DNA from 2 places in the Pseudomonas tremae genome. Region 2 is predicted to be linked to the other one. Evidence: riboswitches for the same ligand, from Rfam matches in the RefSeq annotation. Region 2 holds a riboswitch; the other holds the start of a gene.
What was found. A riboswitch is a leader RNA that binds a small molecule or an ion and turns the genes downstream of it on or off. The one in region 2 is predicted to bind cobalamin.
Positions count from the first base shown of each region.

Region 1: another riboswitch for cobalamin. It lies ahead of cobO (cob(I)yrinic acid a,c-diamide adenosyltransferase); the one in region 2 lies ahead of I9H09_RS11575 (CbtB domain-containing protein).

Region 1 covers NZ_CP066270.1:1,630,514-1,633,916, forward strand. Annotated here, with positions in the region: gene I9H09_RS07525 (PQQ-dependent sugar dehydrogenase) at 1-1,076, opposite strand, end outside; cobalamin riboswitch at 1,207-1,420, shown strand; gene cobO (cob(I)yrinic acid a,c-diamide adenosyltransferase) at 1,512-2,123, shown strand; gene I9H09_RS07535 (cobyrinic acid a,c-diamide synthase CobB) at 2,162-3,403, shown strand, end outside.
Region 2 covers NZ_CP066270.1:2,535,395-2,538,797, forward strand. Annotated here, with positions in the region: gene cobM (precorrin-4 C(11)-methyltransferase) at 1-213, opposite strand, end outside; gene I9H09_RS11565 (cobalamin biosynthesis protein) at 247-702, opposite strand; gene I9H09_RS11570 (CbtA family protein) at 680-1,417, opposite strand; gene I9H09_RS11575 (CbtB domain-containing protein) at 1,438-1,626, opposite strand; cobalamin riboswitch at 1,725-1,938, opposite strand; cobalamin riboswitch at 1,997-2,219, shown strand; gene cobW (cobalamin biosynthesis protein CobW) at 2,330-3,394, shown strand; gene cobN (cobaltochelatase subunit CobN) at 3,398-3,403, shown strand, end outside.

The DNA of each region.
Region 1 (3,403 bases), 900 kb from region 2:
TCGTTGAAAGGCGCCGCCAGCGTCTTGCCGTCGGCAAATACCAGGCCCAGCGAGGCCGTGTGCGGGCCGACTGCATAGTCAGGCGCAATGGCCTTGGCGACCAATTCCGGGTTCTGCGGCTTGACGCGCTCGTCTACATGCTGGCCGTAGTAGCTGTAAGGCCAGCCATAGAAAGCGCCATCCTGCACTGACGTCACGTAGTCAGGCACCAGATCGCTGCCGATCTCGTCTCGCTCATTGACGGCAGTCCACAGCTTTCCAGTCTTTGGTTCCCAGTCCATGCCGTTCGGGTTGCGCAAGCCCGACGCGAAGATCCTGTGGTTGCCGGTGGCGGCGTCCACTTCCCAGATCGCTGCGCGACCTTCTTCCTTATCCAGGCCGTTCTCGCCCACGTTGCTGTTGGAGCCGACCGTCACGTACAGCTTGCTGCCGTCCTTGCTGGCGATGACGTTCTTGGTCCAGTGGTGATTGAGCGTACCACCCGGCAAATCGACCACTTTGGTCGGCTGCGCGCTGATGGAGGTCTGACCTGTCTGGTAGGGGAAGCTGATCAGGCGGTCGGTGTCGGCTACATAGAGTTTGTTGCCCACCAGGGTCATGCCGAACGGGGAGTTGAGGTCCTTCAGGAATACCGTGCGGGTTTCAGCAACGCCGTCCTTGTCCATGTCGCGCAACAGGGTAATGCGATTGGCGCTCGGCACGCCCGCACCTGCACGGCCCATTACTTTTTCCATGACCCAGCCACGAATCCCCTTGGAATCATCCGGCTTGGCGGGCGAATTGGTTTCCGCCACCAGCACGTCACCGTTGGGCAGCACATACAGCCAGCGCGGGTGATCCAGATGTTCAGCAAAGGCCGCCACCTGAGTGCCTGGCGCAGCAACCGGCTTGGCGCCGTTTTCCCAGCCGATCGCAGGGGCGATGTTGACGGTCGGTATCAGCGTCTTGTTCGGCTCCGGCAGCTTCGGCGACGGGCCTGTGCCGTCTGACACCTGCAGGGTCGACGACTCGCCGCAAGCAGCTAGGCCGCCAGCGACCAGAAGCAGTACGGCGTAGTGGGGTCTGAGTTTGAACATGGGAAATCTCCATAAAAAGACGTTGTCCTGTCACTGGTAGAGGCGCATTGAGCCGTACAGGTTCAATCAGGTACCGGAACAGCCTCCAATGGCAGCAGTGCAGATTGACGCTCCCGGCCCAACACTCTACCCTTCGCGGCTTGTTTCAGGTGCTTTGCAGTCAGCGACTGGCAGAGTGAAACAGGGAAGCCGGTGTGGATCTCCTGATCCGATCCCGGCGCTGCCCCCGCAACGGTAAATGAGTCAAGGCTGTGCCTGACGCCACTGTGTTTTTACATGGGAAGGCGCGCAGCCGGGGTGACCCGCTCATGAGCCCGGAGACCGGCCTGAATCACTCAATGGCATCACGGAGGGTGATGTTCTGTGCAGGGCGTTGCCGTGCTGTCCAGTGCTGTCCTTCCGTCTGCTTTCGCCTGCCCCGAGCGGAGAGCCGAGATGAACGAATCCCCCGAACGCGACGAACGCCACCTGGCGCGCATGCAGCGCAAGAAAGCCGTGATGGACGAGCGCATTGCCAGCTCCCCCAACGAGTGCGGGCTGCTTCTGGTATTGACCGGCAATGGCAAAGGCAAGAGCAGTTCTGCCTTCGGCATGCTCGCTCGGGCCATGGGGCACGACATGCAGTGCGGTGTGGTGCAGTTCATCAAGGGCCGCAACAGCACCGGCGAAGAAATGTTCTTCCGGCGCTTCCCCGAGCAGGTGCGTTATCACGTGATGGGCGAAGGGTTCACCTGGGAAACTCAGGACCGCCAGCGCGACATCGCTGCCGCTGAGGCCGCGTGGGCCGTCTCGCAGGAAATGCTCCGCGACCCGGGCATCGGCCTGGTGGTGCTCGACGAACTGAACATCGCCCTCAAGCATGGCTATCTTGACCTTGAGCAGGTGCTTACCGACCTGCAGGCGCGTCCTCCTATGCAGCATTTGCTGGTCACCGGCCGTGGCGCCAAACCCGAGTTGATCGACCTGGCCGATACGGTCTCCGAGATCAGCGTGGTCAAGCATGCGTTTCAGTCCGGTATTCGTGCGCAAAAAGGTATCGAGCTGTGAGCCATTCACTATGAGAACGCTGCCATGAGAGCACTGCAATGAGAGCTCCGCGCGATTGCCCGGCGGTATTGATCGCCGCGCCAGCCTCCGGGCAAGGCAAAACCACCGTCACCGCCGCGCTGGCCCGCTTGCATCGCAATCAGGGCCGCAAGGTCCGGGTGTTCAAGTGCGGGCCGGACTTTCTCGACCCCATGATCCTTGAGCGTGCCAGTGGCGCGCCGGTCTATCAACTGGACATGTGGATGGTCGGTGCCGATGAAAGCCGCCGCCTGTTGTGGGAAGCCGCTGATGAAGCTGATCTGATTCTTATCGAGGGCGTCATGGGTCTGTTCGATGGCACGCCCTCGAGTGCCGACCTGGCGCGACACTTCGGCGTGCCGGTGCTGGGAGTGATCGACGGCACTGCAATGGCCCAGACCTTCGGCGCCCTGGCGCTGGGGCTGGCGCGCTATCAGCCGGACTTGCCGTTTGCCGGCGTGCTGGCCAACCGCGTCGGCACGGTGCGTCATGCGCAGTTGCTGGAAAACAGCCTGACCGAAGGTTTGCGCTGGTATGGCGCGTTGTCACGCGAAGTGGGTTTTGAATTGCCCAGTCGCCACCTTGGGCTGGTGCAGGCCAGCGAGCTCAATGACCTGGACCTGCGTCTGGACATGGCCGCTGCGGCCTTGGCCAGCACGTGCGAAGTGGCCTTGCCTCCGGCGGTGACATTTACCGCGGCCGACCCGGTTCAGGTCGAGCCGTTGCTGAGCGGCGTGCGCATCGCCGTGGCGCGAGACGAAGCGTTTGCCTTTATTTATGGCGCCAGCCTGGACCTGTTGCGCAACATGGGTGCCGAGCTGAGCTTCTTCTCGCCCATCCATGACAGCGAAATTCCAGACGCCGACAGCCTTTACCTGCCGGGCGGTTACCCTGAACTGCACCACGTCGCGCTGGCCGCCAACCTCACGATGCAGGCTTCGATCAGGGCGCACCATATTGCCGGCAAGCCGATCCTGGCCGAGTGCGGCGGCATGCTCTACCTGCTCGATGCTCTGACCGACGTAGAGGGCGTGCGCGCCGACCTGGTCGGTTTGCTGGCCGGTGAGGCGGTCATGCAGAAGCGTCTGGCGGCGCTGGCGCTGCAAGCGGTCGAGCTGCCTGAGGGCACGCTGCACGGTCATACCTATCACCACTCGCTGACCAGCACCGAGCTGCAGCCAATTGCCCGTGGCGTCAGCCCCAATGGTGGGCGGGGCGCAGAGGCGGTGTATCGCCTCGGACGCCTGACCGCGTCCTACGTG
Region 2 (3,403 bases):
CTGTGCATGAGCGGCCCTGATCAGGTCGATGATCTGCTCCAGATGCAGTTCGGCACTGTTAGTGATCTGTAATGCCTGATTGCCTTCCAGCACAGCCAGCGGCACCAGTGAACCCGCGTAGATGATCACCGGGCAGCTGCATATCAACCGCTGGCCCTTGACGGTGATCAGCTCGGGATCACCTGGGCCTGCGCCGATGAAATAGACAGTCAATGAATGCTCCGAAGATAAATGAACGTGACGGGATTATCCGCCCGCAGCGGGGCTGGTTGCCAAGGCAAATGTGACCTGAGCGCTTTTCTGTCGCTCGATCAGTAACCGGGCGGTGCCATCGCCGAGCTGCGCAGCCAGTGCCAGCGCCGAGCCTTCGGCGACCCCGTGACAGCCTGTGGTCTGGAACACCTGCGCGGAACGGTGCGTCAGATGAAGTTCCCACGCCACCAATTGCGCGGCATTGAAGAACACCAGCGGCACAGCCAACTGCTCGGCAAGCTCGAGCAGCCCAGGCTCCTGATCTTTCAAGTCGATGGAAGCCAGCGCAGTGACGCTGCTCAGCCTCAGGCCATGTGCCTCGAGGCTGTTGCCGATCAACTCGCGCAATGCCTCCGCCGAACAGCCGCGCCTACAGCCCAACCCGACCACCAGATGTGCGCCGGGCTGAGCCTGAACGCACGGTGGATCAGGCCTGATGCAGGTCGACATTGTTTTTGTGAGTCATATGTCGATGGGCATCGCTTCTGCTGAACAGCCAGGCACTTATCAGGCCCATTGCCACCCAGAACAGGGCATTGGTCAGCAGCGAAGCGATCATGAACTGCGACTCCAGCGCTTCAGGTGCCAGGCTTTCATGAACCAGTGGTTGCGGCGCGCCGATCACATGCGGCACCACCAGAGTTGCGACACCCAGCGCTTTCAGCAGCCAGTTCTGGCCGAACACCAGCAAGGCCAGCCCGGCGGCAGTCGAGGCGGCTGTGCCGACCCACCATAGCTGACGCTGGCTCAGTTCTGCGGCTGCGGTCCCCGGCAATTCGGGTGGCAGGCCTAGGGTCGGCGCCAGCACGAACACTGCAAAACCTGCCAGCCCCCACCATGCGCCCTGTGCGGTGTTGCGCGGAGCACGCAGCGTATAGAGCCCGGCAAGCATCAGTGCGAAACCCACTGCGACCACCAGATTGCCGCCTGTCGTGGACAGCACGCGTTGCCAGCCGTTTTCCGGTTCCCAGGCCGCTTCTTCATGTACGTGGTTGTGTTCAGCCCCCTGGCCGTCGGCGTGCTCGTGCGCCTGTTGCGCCGAGGCTGTCTCATAAGTCTCGGCCTGCCGGATCAGCGGGACGACCCAGAAGCTTTGCAGCAGAGTCAGCAGCAAGGCGGCCAGCAGGCCGGTGAAGCCTGCCGTTTGTGCGATTCGCTTGAACATTGTGTAGTCCTCGATGACGCTCAATGGCAAGGAAAGGCAGCGCTGTGGCGGGTATCGTGGGCTGCGTTGTGTACCGCCGCGATGTGCGAGAAACCGGCGAAGTAGACCAGGCAGGCGCCGAGCAGCGCTGCGCTGATGGCAGCGGTCAGGTGTTGGGTCTGGGTGGAGCTGGTGGCAGCCGTCTGGCTGCTGCTGATGGTGCTGGACATGGGCGATCCCTCTTGAGTGTCGGCAAGTGGGCCATGCGCATACGAACCCGCTGGCGAGTGCCAGAGGTTTCGACTGCGCCCGCCCACCGCGGGTTTGTCATCGGAAAGAATGTCGGGCCGGTCTCCGGGCTTGCGAGGGGCTCGAACGGTTTTGCGTTCAAGCCTTCAAGGTCACCTTCCCATGCCGGGGCACAGTGGATCAGACCTTCTCTCGCTTACCGTTGCGGGGGCAGCACCGGACTTGCTCGACAGGTCGAACGCACCGGTTTCCCGTTTCACCCCGTGAGGGGCACCCGAAACAAGGCGCACAGGAGAGCATGGGCGGCGTGGGATCGTCAATCTGAACGATTGACCTGTCTGCGGCCACTGCGTAGCCTTGCCGGTTCGAGGTTCTTCATTGGTAAGCGTTACCACATGGAGCTAAGACGGGAATGCGGTACACGCCGCAGCTGCCCCCGCAACTGTAAACGGTCATGTTCATTGCACAGCCACTGCTGCGGCGGGAAGGCGCGATGAACGTGTGTCGGCAAGGTCTACAGCATCTGCCACACGCTGCCGTGAGCCAGGAGACCTGCCTCGAAACAGGCCCAGTGCCTGCGAATTCTCACTACAACCGGGCGGGGTGATCCGGTGGCGATCCGATCTGCATGCCATGCATGCGGTTCTCGTCCTGTTTGCCCGCCGCATTGCCAAAGGGCACCTGATGAAAACACTGGCCAAGCTTCCCGTCACCATCGTCACCGGCTTTCTAGGCTCGGGCAAGACCACGCTGTTGCGGCACATGCTCGACAACGCCGAAGGGCGGCGCATCGCGGTGATCGTCAACGAATTCGGCGAGTTGGGCATCGACGGTGAAATCCTCAAGCAATGCACCATCGGCTGCACCGAAGAAGAGGCCAGCGGCCGCGTATACGAGTTGGCCAACGGTTGCCTGTGCTGCACGGTTCAGGAAGAGTTTTTTCCGGTCATGCGCGAACTGGTTGCCCGCCGTGGCGATCTCGACCACATCCTGATCGAAACATCGGGCCTGGCATTGCCCAAGCCGCTGGTCCAGGCCTTCCAGTGGCCCGAAATCCGCAACGCCTGCACGGTCGATGCGGTAATCACAGTAGTCGACAGCCCGGCGGTGCTGGCCGGTACGTTCGCTGCCTTCCCGGATCAAGTCGACGCACAGCGCAAACTGGACCCTAATCTGGACCACGAGTCGCCGCTGCACGAGCTGTTTGCCGATCAACTGGCCAGCGCCGATCTGGTGATCCTCAACAAGGCCGACATGATTGATGCCGAAGGGCTGGCCGCAGTGCGCGCCGAAGTCGCCGAAGAGCTGCCGCCCGCCGTCAAGGTGGTCGAAGCCAGCAGTGGTCGTTTGCCGATCAGCGTTCTGCTGGGTGTCGGTGCCGAGTCCGAGCTGCACATCGACGGTCGCAAGACCCACCACGATCATCACGACGATGGCGACGAGGATGACCACGATCACGACGCGTTTGACTCGATCTCGCTGAAACTGCCGCAAGCCGATGAAAAGATCCTGCTCGATGCGCTCAATCAGCTCGTTGTGCAACACGGCATTTTGCGCGTGAAGGGCTTTGCCGCCATTCCGGGCAAGCCGATGCGTTTGCTTATCCAAGGCGTGGGCACGCGCTTCGACAAGCACTTCGACCGCGCCTGGCGCGCCGATGAAGAGCGTGCCACGCACTTGGTGCTGATCGGGCAGGAGCTGGACGCTGTCGCGCTGCAAACCCAGCTCAACGCTGCGATTGCCGGCTGACCCATGCAT